Regions from separate parts of the Stappia quadratibracata genome, predicted to be linked through region 1. Evidence: predicted binding sites of a transcription regulator. Region 1 holds the regulator's gene; the other holds the start of a gene.
What was found. Region 1 encodes PhoB, which activates phosphate uptake and scavenging genes when phosphate is short. Its sites were predicted from a motif close to TGTCATNNANCTGTCAT; they were not measured.
Positions count from the first base shown of each region.

Region 2: the regulator PhoB is predicted to act here: its motif matches at 3,918-3,934, upstream of phnF (phosphonate metabolism transcriptional regulator PhnF).

Region 1 is NZ_JACMIA010000001.1:1,042,585-1,050,077, reverse strand. Features, by position in the region: gene argF (ornithine carbamoyltransferase) at 1-519, opposite strand, end outside; gene H7H34_RS04805 (aspartate aminotransferase family protein) at 519-1,718, opposite strand; gene H7H34_RS04800 (GcrA family cell cycle regulator) at 2,217-2,759, shown strand; gene phoB (phosphate regulon transcriptional regulator PhoB) at 2,903-3,601, opposite strand; gene phoU (phosphate signaling complex protein PhoU) at 3,739-4,449, opposite strand; gene pstB (phosphate ABC transporter ATP-binding protein PstB) at 4,518-5,279, opposite strand; gene pstA (phosphate ABC transporter permease PstA) at 5,332-6,684, opposite strand; gene pstC (phosphate ABC transporter permease subunit PstC) at 6,681-7,493, opposite strand, start outside.
Region 2 is NZ_JACMIA010000001.1:3,779,096-3,786,588, forward strand. Features, by position in the region: gene phnK (phosphonate C-P lyase system protein PhnK) at 1-620, opposite strand, end outside; gene H7H34_RS16955 (alpha-D-ribose 1-methylphosphonate 5-phosphate C-P-lyase PhnJ) at 626-1,555, opposite strand; gene H7H34_RS16960 (carbon-phosphorus lyase complex subunit) at 1,552-2,670, opposite strand; gene phnH (phosphonate C-P lyase system protein PhnH) at 2,670-3,296, opposite strand; gene phnG (phosphonate C-P lyase system protein PhnG) at 3,296-3,763, opposite strand; gene phnF (phosphonate metabolism transcriptional regulator PhnF) at 4,065-4,811, shown strand; gene argE (acetylornithine deacetylase) at 4,832-5,995, opposite strand; gene doeA (ectoine hydrolase DoeA) at 6,015-7,199, opposite strand; gene H7H34_RS16990 (Lrp/AsnC family transcriptional regulator) at 7,380-7,493, shown strand, end outside.

The DNA.
Region 1 (7,493 bases):
ATGCACCCAGGACGCCAGCACGTTGTTGCTGTCGCCGGTCCAGGCGACGCTGCGCCCGGCGATGCTGCCCTTGTGCTCCTCGAAGGTCAGCACGTCGGCCATGATCTGGCACGGGTGGGTGCGCTTGGTCAGGCCGTTGATGACCGGCACGGTGGCGTACTCGGCCAGCTCCGTCAGTGCATCGTGATCGAGGATGCGGATCATGATCGCGTCGACATAGCGCGACAGGACGCGGGCCGTATCGGCGATGGTCTCGCCGCGGCCGAGCTGCATCTCGGCACCGGTCAGCATCAAGGTCTCGCCGCCGAGCTCGCGCATGCCCACGTCGAAGGAGATGCGGGTACGGGTCGAGGGCTGCTCGAACACCATGGCCAGAACGCGGCCGGCGAGCGGGCCGCCGCCCGACACGCGGACGGGGCCGCGCGCCTGCTTGATGCGGCGGCTGCCGTCCAGGATGAAGCGCAGCTCGCTGGCATCGACGTCGGTCAGGTCGAGGAAATGGCGCGGCTGGATGGTCATTACTCTGCAGCTCCCCGCTCGAGCCCGGCTTCCATGGCGGTAGCGGCCTGATCGATCCGCGACACGGCCTCCTCGATCTCCGCCTCGGTGATGGTCAGCGGCGGCATGATACGCAGGACGTTGTCGCCCGCGCCCACGGCCAGCACGCCGGCCTCGCGGAAATGCGACAGCAGCTCGGTGTTGGTGACCCGGCACTTCAGGCCGAGCATGAGGCCCTTGCCGCGGATCTCCTCGAAGATCGCGGGATGACCGTCGACGACGGCGGCCAGCTTCTGCTTCAGGAGCAGGCCCTTTTTCTGGACGCTGTCGAGGAAACCGTCGGCCAGCACCACGTCGAGCACGGCATTGCCGACCGCCATGGCCAGCGGATTGCCGCCATAGGTGGTGCCATGCGTGCCCGGCTTCATACCGGAGGCCGCTTCCTCGGTCGCAAGGCACGCGCCGAGCGGGAAACCGCCGCCGATGCCCTTGGCCACGGCCATGATGTCCGGGGTGATGCCCGCCCATTCATGCGCGAAGAGCTTGCCGGTACGCCCGACGCCGGTCTGCACCTCGTCGAGGATCAGCAGGATGCCCTTGTCGTCGCACAGGCGGCGCAGCTCGCGCAGGTACTCGGTCGGCACCGGGCGGATGCCGCCCTCGCCCTGGATCGGCTCGATCAGCAGGCCTGCGGTGGTATCGCCGATGGCGGCAAGCAACGCCTCATGGTCGCCGAACGGCACCTGGACGAAGCCCGGAGCCTTGGGACCGAAGCCTTCCAGATACTTCTCCTGCCCGCCGGCGGCGATGGTCGCCAGCGTACGGCCATGGAAGGCACCCTCAAAGGTGATGATGTCGACCCGCTCCGGCTCGCCCTTCGCATAGAAGTAGCGCCGCGCGGTCTTGATCGCGCATTCCAGCGCCTCGGCGCCGGAGTTGGTGCAGAACACCCGGTCGGCAAAGGTCGCCTGGGCCAGCTTGCGCGCGAACGCTTCCTGCCCCTCGATGGCATAGACGTTGGACACGTGCCACAGCTTGTCGGCCTGGTCCTTCAGTGCCTTGACGAGACCGGGATGGGAATGTCCGAGCGAATTGACGGCGATGCCGGCGGCGCAGTCGAGAAAGCGTCGGCCATCGGAAGTCTCCAGCCACACACCCTCGCCACGCACGAACTCCAGGTTCGCGCGGCTGTAGGTCTGATAGAGAGATGAGCCTTCCATGTCCTTACCTGCTCCCATTGACCGGCTGTCCTGCCGGGGAGATGCCTTGGCGGAGCGAGCCGCCTTCGATCCCCTCGCCTGCTGTCGGAACGCTGCCGTCATGCCGCCGCAAAGAGCGGCAAGAACCGCCGACAGGCATCGCCGAAAGCAATTATGCCGCCCACGAGAGGCGGCACGGCGAGGAAGCCCCGTTATACACCGGGAGAGCGCGGGAAAGTCAACGGAATTGGCTATGCGCGCCGCTCGGGCGCTGGCAGGACCAAAGTCGCCGGAAACGGCCTTTTCTGGGGAAAACCGTATCAATCCCCAGGTGAATCGCCCCCTCACCTTGAACCGCAAACCCGGCATATTGTAGCTTTGCAGTCAAGAAATACGAGATCTCGTGTATCCGACTCACAATAGCCTCAAAATCCGGCAATGAGCGGGGCACCCTCACGGTGTGCCGATAACCTTTTATTAACCAGATGTCGGGGCCCGATCAAACACGGAGTTGAGCGCATGTCCTGGACAAGCGAACGCGTCGACCTTCTCAAAAAGCTCTGGACCGACGGGCTGAGCGCCAGCCAGATCGCTGCAGAACTGGGCGGCGTGACCCGCAATGCGGTGATCGGCAAGGTCCACCGCCTCGGCCTGTCGGGACGCGCCAAGGCGGCGGCTCCCGCGCAGAAGGCGCGCACCAAGCCGGCCAAGGGCGGCGCGGAGGAAGCGGCACAGGCCGCGACCCAGCAGCAGGGCGGCAATGCCCCCTCGGCACCGCAGACGGTGGGCGCCACCGCGCTGAAGATCGAGACCGCTCCGGTCGCGGCTCCCGCGCCGCAGGCCAAGCCGGTTGCCGAGCTGGTGCCGATCGCCAAGCGCGCGACGATCCTGACCTTGACCGAGCGGACCTGCAAATGGCCGATCGGCGACCCGACCAAGGAAGACTTCTACTTCTGCGGCCACCCGTCGAACCCGGGCGTTCCCTACTGCACCTATCATTGCCGCATCGCCTACCAGCCGGCGAGCGACCGCCGCCGCGACCGCAACGTCGCCAACGGCTGAGGCAACGCCCCGGCCCGTTTCCGGGGGCGCAGTTACGAGAAAGGCCCGCCTGCGGTATCCGCGGCGGGCCTTTTCGCATTCTGGTGCCGGTTCGCAGATAGACGGCGCGACAGCCGCTCAGGCGTTTCCGCTAGCTGCGGGTTTCAGGAGGCGGCGGCGAACTGGTCGTTGAAGGCATAGCCGGCGCCGCGCACGGTGCGGATCGGATCCGGCACCTTGCCGCGGTTGATGGCCTTGCGCAGGCGCCCGACATGCACGTCGACCGTGCGCTCGTCGACATAGACGTCATGGCCCCAGACGCCGTCGAGCAGCTGCTCGCGCGAGAAGACGCGCCCCGGCGAGGTCATCAGGAACTCCAGCAGGCGAAACTCGGTCGGGCCGAGATGGATCTCGCGGCCCGAGCGGCGCACCCGGTGGGTCTCCCGGTCGAGTTCCAGATCCCCCGCGCGCAGCAGCGAGGAGACGACCTCCGGCTTTGCCCGGCGCAGCATCGCGCGCACCCGCGCCATCAGCTCCGGGATCGAGAACGGCTTCACCACATAGTCGTCGGCACCGGTGGCAAGGCCGCGGATGCGCTCCTGTTCCTCGCCGCGGGCGGTGAGCATGATCACCGGCAGACGTTCCGTCTCGGCACGCGAGCGCAGGCGGCGGCACAGTTCGATGCCGGACAGACCCGGCAGCATCCAGTCGAGAAGCAGCAGGTCCGGCTGGCTCTCGCGCAGGAGAAGATCGGCCTCGTCGCCGCGCATGCAGGTCTCGACCGTGTAGCCCTCGGCCTCGAGATTGTAGCGCAGCATCATGATGAGAGGCTCTTCGTCCTCGACAATAAGGACCTTCGGCATGTCGGATACCCTTGTCCAATCGACCCGGCCGGGAGGCATCGGCGCGGCTTTTCGCTCGCGCCGCCTTGCCGGCTCTCGTTGTCAGCGGCGGCGGACGGCAGGGCCGTCCGCGCCATCGTCAGGTTGCCAGGGCGTCCTCAGGACGCGGTATCGGTCTCGATGCCGGTCTCGTCGACCTTCTGACGCTCGTCGGTCGGCAGCACGCCGGTCGACATGTACATGACGTTCTCGGCGATGTTGGTTGCATGGTCGCCGATGCGCTCGATGTTCTTGGCGCAGAACAGCAGATGGGCGCAGACCGAGATCTGCCGCGGATCCTCCATCATGTAGGTGAGGAGTTCGCGGAAGATCGAAGTGTAGAGCGCGTCGACCTCGTCGTCGCGGTCGCGCACGGAGGCCGCCGCCACGCCGTCCCGGCCGGCATAGGCATCCAGCACATCCTTGAGCTGGCTCTGGGCGAGCTCGGTCATGTGCTCCACGCCGAGGGCGAACTTCTTGGAGTCGAAGGTACCCTCGATGGCGATGACGCGCTTGGCGACGTTCTTGGCGAGATCGCCGACGCGCTCAAGGTCGTTGGAGATGCGCATCGCCGAGATCACGTCGCGCAGGTCGCTGGCGACCGGCTGACGGCGGGCGATGATCAGGATCGCCTGCTCCTCGATCTCGAACTGCAGGGCATCGACCCGCTTGTCCTGTGCGATCACGCGGCGGGCAAGCTCCTTGTCCATGCGCACCAGGGCCTGCACGGAATCGTTCAGCATCATCTCGGCGAGGCCGCCCATCTCCGACACCCGGCCGGCGACTTCCTTCAGCTCCTCGTCGAACGACGAAACGGTATGTTGGCTCATGTCTCTTCTCCATTCGGGGCGCGGCAAGGTGCACGCGTCATCCCGTCTGTTCCCGCGGCTGGTCCAGACTAGCCGAAGCGGCCGGTGATGTAGTCCTGGGTGCGCTTGTCCCGGGGGTTGGTGAAGATGTCGTTCGTCGCCCCTTCCTCGACTAGGTTGCCGAGGTGGAAGAAGGCCGTGCGCTGCGAGACGCGGGCGGCCTGCTGCATGGAGTGGGTGACGATGACGATCGTGTAGTTCTCGCGCAGCTCGTCGATCAGCTCCTCCACCTTGGCGGTGGCGATGGGATCGAGGGCCGAGCAGGGCTCGTCCATCAGGATCACTTCCGGGCTGACGGCGATGGCGCGGGCAATGCACAGGCGCTGCTGCTGGCCGCCGGACAGGCCGGTGCCCGGCTCGTCGAGGCGGTCCTTCACCTCGTTCCACAGGCCGGCCTTCTGCAGGCTGGAGGCGACGATCTCCTCCAGCGCCGCCTTGTTGCGGGCCAGGCCATGGATGCGCGGGCCGTAGGCGATGTTGTCGAAGATCGACTTGGGGAACGGGTTCGGCTTCTGGAACACCATGCCGACCTTGGCGCGCAGCTGCACGGGGTCGACCTTGGGATCGTAGATGTCCTCTCCGTCGATCAGGATGTTGCCCTCGACGCGGCAGACGTCGATCGTGTCGTTCATCCGGTTGATGCAGCGAAGGAAGGTCGACTTGCCGCAGCCCGACGGGCCGATGAAGGCGGTGACCGTCTTCTCCTCGATGCGGATGCTCACATCCTTGATGGCGTGGGTGTCGCCGTAGAAGACCTGGACCTTCTCGGCTGAAATCTTGGCCTCGTTCATGGCGGCGACTTTCTCAGGCTTGGTCATTTGGTTCATGGCTTGGAAAGCCCCCTTACCAGCGACGCTCGAAACGACGGCGCAGGATGATCGCGACGATGTTCATGGTCATGAGGAACAGCAGCAGGACGATGATGCCGCCCCATGCCCGCTCGTAGAAGGCCGGGTCCGCGCGCTTGGCCCACTCGTAGATCTGGGCCGGCATGGCCGAGTTCGGATCGAGGAAGCCGGAGGCGAGGCTGCCGGGGTAGTTGGAAGCGATGAAGCCGACCATGCCGATGAGCAGCAGCGGCGCGGTCTCGCCGAGTGCCTGGGCAAGGCCGATGATGGTGCCGGTGAGGATGCCGGGTGCGGCCAGCGGCAGCACATGGTGGAACACCGACTGCATCTTGGAGGCGCCGACACCCAGCGCTGCATCGCGGATCGACGGCGGCACCGCCTTCAGCGAGGCACGCGTCGAGATGATGATGGTCGGCAGCGTCATCAGCGTCAGGACCAGGCCACCGACGATCGGTGCCGACTGCGGCAGGTGTGCGAACTGGATGAACGCCGCAAGGCCGAGGATACCGAAGACGATGGAAGGCACCGCCGCCAGGTTCGAGATGTTGACCTCGATCAGGTCGGTGAAGCGGTTCTTCGGTGCGAATTCCTCAAGATAGATCGAGGCGGCGACACCGATGGGCAGCGACAGGAACAACACCACCAGCATCATGTAGAGCGAGCCGATCATCGACACGCCGATGCCGGCCTGCTCGGGACGCGAGTCCGAGGCGTCGGACCCGGTGATGAAGTCCATGTTGAAGCGCTTCTCAACGACGCCCTTGTCCGCCATCTGGTCGACCAGGTCGAGATGGGCGGCATCGAGGTTCTTGTCGTTGACGAGCGCTTCGCGGGTGACGCGTCCCTTGAGGTAGCCGTCGACCCGCGAGGAGGCCAGCAGCTCGAACGTCACCGTCTCGCCGATGCGGCCCGGATTGGCGAGCACGAAGCTGCGCACCTGGGCGGCGGCGCCGGAGGACAGCATCTTGCGCAAGTCCGCTGGCTTCATGTCGGTGGAGATGCCGGCGCGGCCCAGCTCCGCTACGAGAGCCTGGTCGATCATCGCATTGTAGCGCGACGTCTTGACGATGGAGGCTTCCGCCTGCTCCACCGCGCTCTTTTCCAGCGTCACCGGAACGGAGACGAAGGTCTGGTTGAAGGCGGTGAGGCCGTTGCTGAAGATGGCGTAGAGAAGCGCCACCAGGAAGAACAGGCCGATCAGGATTGCAACGATGCCGTAGATCTTGAAGCGGCTCTCGGCGGCATTGCGGCGGCGCGTCAGGGCGTCGACCTCGAGCAGCGACGTCTTCTTGCGGACGGCCTGCCCGGCTTCCTTGCCCGCGGGATAGCTCATGGCCGTGTCGGTCATTCGTACTGCTCCCGGTATTTGCGCACGATGTAGAGCGCGAAGATGTTCAGCCCCAGCGTGACCACGAAGAGGGTCATGCCCAGCGAGAAGGCGACCAAGGCCTCGGGGGAGGCGAAGTCGGCATCGCCGGTGAGCTGGCTGACGATCTTGGCGGTGACGGTGGTCATCGCCTCGAAGGGGTTGAGGCTCAGCTTGGCGGCGGCGCCCGCACCCAGCACCACGATCATGGTCTCGCCGATGGCGCGCGAGGCGGCCAGCAGGATGGCGCCGACGATGCCCGGAAGCGCGGCCGGCAGGATCACCTGCTTCACCGTCTCCGAATGGGTGGCGCCGAGACCGAGGGAGCCGTCACGCATGGCCTGCGGAACGGCGTTGATGATGTCGTCGGACAACGAGCTGACGAAGGGGATCAGCATGATGCCCATCACCAGACCGGCGGTCATGACCGCCGTGCCGCCGGCCATCCAGTTGACGCCGAGCAGGCCGCCATTGCCGAAGACGTCGACCAGCAGCGGGCCGACCGTAAGCAGCGCGAACAGGCCGTAGACGATGGTGGGGATGCCGGCGAGCACCTCCAGCAGCGGCTTGGCCACGGCGCGGACAGCCGGGGTGGCATACTCGGAGAGATAGATCGCCGCGAAGAGGCCGACGGGAACCGAGACCGCCAGGGCGATCAGCGAGATGTAGAGCGTTGCCCAGATCAGCGGCACGATGCCGAGCTCGGAGCCGCCGCCGAAGCTCGGGCTCCAGGTCAGACCGAAGAAGAAGTCGGCCGCCGGGTAGAGGCGGAAGAACTCGACCGTGTTGAA
Region 2 (7,493 bases), 2.7 Mb from region 1:
ACGATGGCAGCAAGTCCGAGGTCGTTGACGAGACCACGCAGCAGATCGAGCAGACGCGCCTGCACCGACACGTCGAGCCCACCGGTCGGCTCGTCCATGAACACGAGGCGCGGGCCAGTCACGAGGTTTCGGGCGATCTGCAGCCGCTGGCGCATGCCGCCGGAAAAGGCGCGCGGCTGATCGTCGATGCGGTCGGCGGCGATCTCCACCCGCGACAGCCAGTGGGTGGCGGTGTCGCGAATGCGGCCGTAGTGGCGCTCGCCGACGGCCATCAGCCGCTCGCCGACATTGGCGCCGGCCGACACGGTCATGCGCAGCCCGTCCGCCGGGTTCTGGTGCACGAAGCCCCAGTCCGTGCGCATCAAGAGGCGCCGTTCGGCCTCGCTCATCCGGTAGAGATCGCGGCTCTCGCCGTCCCGCATGCGGTAGCTGACGCTGCCCGCACTTGGCTCCAGCCGTGTCGAGATGCAGTTGAGTAGCGTCGTCTTGCCCGAGCCGCTCTCACCGACGATGGCCAGCACCTCGCCCGGGTAGACCTCGAACGAGACATCCCGGCAGCCGACCCGCTCACCGTAATAGCGCGACAGTCCCGCAACGCTCAGCAGCGGCGTTTCATCCAGCATCGTCATCGCGCCGTCTCCCCTTCGCCCTTGCCATGGCCCGAATAGGCCTCGTCCGGCGACATACTGCCGCGATGGCCGGCCGCGCGGCGGTCCTCGCAATGGTCGGTATCCGAGCAAACGAACATCCGCCCGCCGCGGTCGTCGAGGATCACCTCGTCGAGATAGACGCCCTCCGCGCCGCACAGAGCGCAGGGCTCGTCGAATGTCTGGATCTCGAAGGGATGGTCCTCGAAATCGAGGCTCACCACCCTTGTGTGCGGCGGAATGGCGTAGATCCGCTTCTCTCGGCCCGCGCCGAACAGCTGCAGCGCCTCGCTCATGTCCATCTTCGGGTTGTCGAACTTGGGCGTCGGCGAGGGATCCATCACATAGCGACCAGACACCAGCACCGGATAGGCATAGGTGGTCGCGATATGGCCGTGACGGGCGATATCCTCGTACAGCTTGACGTGCATCAGGCCGTATTCCTCGAGCGCATGCATCTTGCGCGTCTCGGTCTCGCGCGGTTCCAGGAAGCGCAGCGGCTCGGGGATCGGCACCTGGTAGACCAGCACCTGTCCGGCCTGCAGCTTCTCTTCCGGGATGCGGTGGCGCGTCTGGATGATCGTCGCCTCGCGCGTTTTCGTGGTCACCGCGACGCTGGCCACCTTCTGGAAGAACGCACGGATCGACACCGCATTGGTGGTGTCGTCCGCCCCCTGGTCGATGACCTTCAGGACGTCCTGCGGCCCGAGGATCGAGGCAGTCACCTGCACGCCGCCGGTGCCCCAGCCATAAGGCATGGGCATCTCGCGACTGGCAAAGGGCACCTGGTATCCGGGAATGGCGATGGCCTTGAGAATGGCCCGGCGGATCATCCGCTTCGTCTGCTCGTCCAGATAGGCGAAGTTGTAGGTGGCGAGGTCGTCGCCGAGTGCGGTTGCAGCGCTCATTCGGCAGCCTCCTGCGTGTCGCTTTCACGTGTCTGCCGCGCCTCGAACTCGGCCCGCATCCGGCGGACGAGATCCAGCTCCGCCTGGAAGTCGACATAGTGCGGCAGTTTCAGATGCTCGACGAAGCCCGTCGCCTGGACGTTGTCGGCATGGGAGATGACGAATTCCTCGTCCTGCGCCGGGGCAACGCGGTCCTCGCCCAGCTCGCCGGCGCGCAGCGACCGGTCGACGAGTGCCATCGCCATCGCCTTGCGCTCCGACTGGCCAAACACCAGGCCATAGCCGCGGGTGAACTGCGGCGGCAGTTTCGCCGAGCCGGCGAACTGGTTGACCATCTGGCATTCGGTCACGCGGATGCGGCCGAGCGAGACGGCAAAACCGAGCTCGGGCACGTCGATCTCTACCTCAACCTCGCCGATGCGGATCTCGCCGGCGAAGGGGTGCGTGCGCCCGTAGCCGCGCTGGGTGGAATAGCCGAGAGCCAGCAGAAAGCCCTCATCGCCGCGCGCAAGAGCCTGAAGGCGCAGATCGCGCGCCATCGGAAACTCCATCGGCTCGCGCGTCAGGTCGCCGGAGGGTTCCTGAGGCATCTCGGCCGGGTCTTCCGAATAGGCCCGCTCGATCAGGTCTTCCTGCGCCAGAATGTCGGCGACGCGGGTCAGCGGCTCGCCTTCGCTTTCGCGCGCCGGGGCCGGCGCCACCGTCTCGTCGCCGGCAAGGGCAGGATCGAGCAGGCGATGCGTGTAGTCGAAGGTCGGACCGAGAACCTGTCCCCCGGGCAAATCCTTGTAGGTGGCCGAAACCCGCCGCTCGGCAACCATCTCGCCGGTCTCGACCGGCAGCGAGGCACCGAAGCGCGGCAGGGTCGTGCGATAGGCGCGCAGCAGGAAGATCGCTTCGATCATGTCGCCCCGCGCCTGCTTGACGGCCAGCGCGGCAAGCTCAGGCGCGTAGAGGGAGGCTTCCGCCATCACCCGGTCGACGGCCAGCGCCAGCTGCTCGACGAGCTGTTCGACGGTGATCGAGGGAAGGGACCGGTCGCCGCGGCGACGGTCGGCCAGCATCTTGTGGGCGTTGGCAATGGCCGCCTCGCCGCCCTTGACTGCGACATACATCAGCCCGCCTCCGTCTCGTTGGCATGGGATACGACCGTGCTGCGCGGCAGCGCCATCATGCGCAGCCCCGCGACGAGCACGACATCGACACCGCGCGGAAAGAGCGCCCGGTTCGCGGCGCGTTGAGCCACGAAATCTTCCGGCAGACCGACCGGCCCCACGATCCGCTGACCGTCGATGCCGGGCCCCTCCAGCATCAGGCGCACGCCGCCCTCCAGCGCCTCCACCTCGACCACCAGCGTCGTCGAGCGGTCGGGATATTCCTGCGTTCCGACGGCAAAGGCGTCCATTGCCGGCATGTTCGCGCCCCTTGCGAAGGCGAAAGCGGACCTTTCGGCCCCCAGCACCACCGGCGCACCGCACTGGAAGGACAGCCAGGCCCGCACGCTCTCGCTGTCGGCCCCTTCGCCGAGCCAGACCGGCGTATCGGGATCGCACATCGCCAGCGCCACTGCCCCGGAGCCCTGCCCCAGCGGCGCGGGCGGCGCGATGGAGACGGGAAGATCATGAACGGTGCCGGGGCGGGCCATCGCATCCATCAGGGCGCGAAAGACGGCCTGCGCCTCGAAAACCGGACCGTTGAAGCCGCCGGAGACGGCAACCGTGGAAAGAAGGGCTTCGGACATCAGTCGTCTCCCCGGACCATTGTGAAGAAGTCGACGCGGGTGGCCGCCGCCTCGCGCTTGACGCGGGAGATCTCGCCCGCACGGGCCGCTGCCAGCGGCGCCAACACGTGCGCCTCGATGTCGTCGCGGCGCGCGCCGTCGCTCCACATGGCAGCAAGCACCGCAGAAAGGCGCGCCTTTGCCCTGTCCTGTCCCAGCGCATAGGCGTGGCCGACGGTGCCGCCGGCGAGCCGGACGGTGGCCCGCGTCACCGCCGCCTCTCCAAGGTTGAAGGGGGCACCGTCGCCGCCGATGCGGCCGCGCACCATGACCAGCCCGATCTCGGGTCCGCGCACCGGCATCGCCTCCGGCAGGTCGCCGAGCGCCGCCGCGCAGGCCGCGATCTCCACGCCGGGAGAGGCCGCCAGCACGTCCATCAGCCGCTTGAGGCCAGGCCCCGCCTCGCTTTGCGTTTCAGCTTCCGCCATCTGCCGCTCCGTTCCTGAATTCGCACTTGCCCGGACGATTGCCAGTCTCCGCAACCGCGGCGGCATGCCCTTAGAGCTCCAGGCTGACTACACCCGCCACTCATATTTGTCTAGTATTATAGACAACCGACAGAATGGAGCCTACAAGTTCCGCGTGACGACGGCATGACAGCGCCGGCCCGCCCCCTCGTCCTTGGGCATGGGCCTGGGCATGGGCAAGCACATGCCCCGACAGTTGTTGGCTGTCAGCGCCCGGCCTTGCTAGAAGAGCGAGGGCCGAAGCGGCGGCGAAGGGACATGCATGAGCGGAATTGAACGGCAGACGGGGGTCGCCCTGTGGCGGCAGATCGCCGACGAAATTCGCGCTGCCATCGGCAATGGCGATCATGACGACACGGGGCGCCTGCCGACCGAGGCGGTGCTGGCCGCGCGCTTCGACGTCAACCGCCACACGGTACGGCAGGCCCTGGCGGCACTTGCCCGGGAAGGCGTCGTGGAGACCGTACAGGGGCGCGGCACCACCATCGTCCCGCGTCGTCGCGTCACCTACCCGATCGGCACCCGCACCCGCTTTTCCGCCGGCCTCGGCGGGCAGGTGGCTCAGGCCGTTACGCGCCTCGTCGGCGTCTCGCAGGAAAGCGCGACACCGGAACTTGCGGCTCAATTGCGGCTCGCCGAGGGGGCCCCGCTGCTCCGGCTCGAAACGCTTGGCGAGGCGGACGGGGTCCCCCTGTCCCGCGCCGTCCACTGGTTCGACGCCGAACGCTTCGCCGGACTGCCCGACGCCTATCGCCGCGAAGGATCGATCACGCGGGCGCTGGCGGCCTGCGGCGTCGCCGATTATGTGCGTCAGTCGACGGAGATTTCGGCAGCCCCGGCCACCGCCTCCGACCGGGCGGACCTTGCCCTGCAGCCCGGTGCCGTGGTCCTGCTCACCCGTTCGCTCAACGTCGATGCGCAGGGGCATCCGATCCAGGCCAGCCACAGCCGCTTTGCCGCAGACCGCGTCAGCCTCTCGGTCGCAACCGAGCCCGGCTCGTCGTCCTGAGCAGAGGAGCGTTGTGCAGCCTAGGAAGCGCGCAGGCGGCCAGCCAGCCGCTCGAGCATCGCAAGACATGCTCCGAGCTGATCGAGCGATACGAACTCGTCCGGCTTGTGGGCCTGCGCGATCGAGCCCGGGCCGCAGACGACGACCGACATTCCCAGCTGCTGGAACAGGCCGGCCTCCGTCCCGAAGGAGACGACATCGGCACCGTTGGCGCCCGTCAGTTCGGCGACGATGCGGCGCGCCTCGTTGTCATCCACCGGCTCCAGCCCAGCGACCTCACCCACCACTTCGCGGCGGATCGAAGCTTGCGGGTGCACGGCGCGCATGGCCGGCAGCAGCTCGTCGTGGACATAGGCATCGATGGCTTCGCACACATAGGCACGGTCGGCCTCGGTGACGGGGCGCATCTCCCAATCGAGGCTGGCCAGCCCGGGAATGACGTTGTGCGCCACGCCGCCCACAAGCCGCCCGAGCTGCAGCGTCGTCCAGGGCGGATCGAAGCGGCTGGCCGCAGGCGCCCTCTCCTTCAACTGCTCCTTCAGCTCCATCAGCCGCATGCCGTAGCGCAGCGCATATTCCACCGCGTTGACGCCGGCATCGGGAGCCGAGCCATGCCCCTCCAGGCCGCGAAAACTCGTGGTGTACTCGCAGCAGCCCTTGTGCCCCTCGATGATCCGCATTTCCGTCGGCTCGCCGATGACGGCGAGCGCCGGCCGCACGCCCATGCCGGGCAACTCGCTCACCAGTTTGCGAGCACCCAGGCAGCCGACCTCCTCGTCATAGGTCAGGCAGATATGCACCGGTCGCGACAGCTTCGACGCGGCAAAGAGCGGCGCCGTCGCCAGGACCGCGGCGATGAAGCCCTTCATGTCGCAGGCACCGCGCCCGTACAGCAGCCCATCCGCCTCGCGCATGCGGAACGGATCGGACGACCAGTCCTGATCCGCCACCGGCACCACATCGCTATGGCCGGACAGCACGATGCCGCCATCCTCGTTCGGACCGATGGTCGCGAACAGGTTGGCCTTGCTCCCGGTCTCGTCGACCATCACCCGGGTCTCGGCGCCTAGGTCTCCCAGCCGGTCCGCGGCCCAGGCTATGAGCTCCAGATTGCCGTCGCTCGAAACGGTGGCGAAGGAGATCAGCTCCCCGAGCAGGGTCTTGGTGTCGTCGATCAGTGCCATACCGGTCCGTCCTGCCGCCTTAATCCTTGACGAAGAGCGCGCGCGGACGGTTGCACAGGCACTCCGCCGGGCCGTCTTCGCGGATCAGGATGCTCTCGGTGATCTCCAGCCCCCAATTGTCCATCCACAGGCCCGGCATGAAGTGGAAGGTCATGCCTGCTTCCAGCACCGTGTCGTCGCCCGGACGCAGCGAGATCGTCCGCTCGCCCCAGTCCGGCGGATAGGACACGCCGATCGGATAGCCGCAGCGCGCGGCACGGTCGATGCCGGCCCGCTCCAGCGGAGCGCCCAGCGCCTGTGCGATATCGCTGGCCCGGTTGCCGGTGCGCGCGGCCTCAAGACCAGCCTCCAGCCCCTCGACCAGCGCCTTTTCCGCATCCAGCAGAAATTGCGGCGGCTTGCCGAGATAGACCGTCCGGCAGAACGGCACGTGATAGCGCCGGTAGCAGCCGGCGATCTCGAAGAACGTCGCCGTATCGGCGGCGATGTGCCGCCCGTCCCAGGTCAGGTGGGGCGCCGCCGCATCCGATCCGCTCGGCAGCAGCGGAACGATCGAGGGATAATCGCCCCAGGCGTCCTCCGTGCCGCGGATCGCGTCGGCGTAGATGTCGGCGACCAGATCCGTCTTGCGCATGCCGGGATGGATCCGGTCGAAGATGCCGTCGATGATCTTCTCCGAAATCCGCGCGGCCCGGCGCATGAACACAAGTTCCTCGTCGGACTTCACCGCACGCTGCCAGTTCACCAGCGCTGTCGCGTCGACGAAGGTCGCCTGTGGCAGTTCCTCCTGAAGGGTCAGGAAGGCCTTGGCGGAAAAGTAGTAGTTCTCCAGCTCCACGCCGATCCGGGCCTTGCCGAGCCCGGCCTCGCGGATCAGCTCCGCCAGCGTCTGCATCGGATGGCGAACGGTCGATTGCACATAGTGGTCGGGATAGAACGCCACCCGCTCATCGGGCATCCACACGGTGCGCACCGCTCCGTTGGCGTCCTGCCGGCGGCCCCACCAAAGGGGATCGGCGTCATGGAAGACGAGGACGCCCTGATGGACGTAGAATGACCAGCCGTCATAGCCGGTCAGCCAGGCCATGTTGGCAGGATCCTCGACGAACAGAACGTCGATGTCCCGCTCGCGCATTTCCTTGCGCACCTTTTCGAGTCGCCTGGAGAATTCCGCATCGGAAAACGGAAGTTCGGTGGCCGGCATTCCTGTCACTCCCCAACGGCCGGACATTCGCATGGCGATCCGGCAGATCATCGGCGCACTGTGCACGCTCCCCCTGCCATTTGAAAACCCGTCAGAATGAACCATCGCGGCCGCGTCTTGAACGCCGTGGCATCCTCTGGCAGATGGACTCTCCTGCCCCAACCCCGCTATGACCCTTGCATGATCCGCCTCGACGACCGTGACATCGCCATCCTGAAGGTCCTTTCCCGCGAGGGCCGCCTGTCCAAGGCGGAGCTCGCGCGGCGCATCAATCTCAGCCCGACGCCCTGCTGG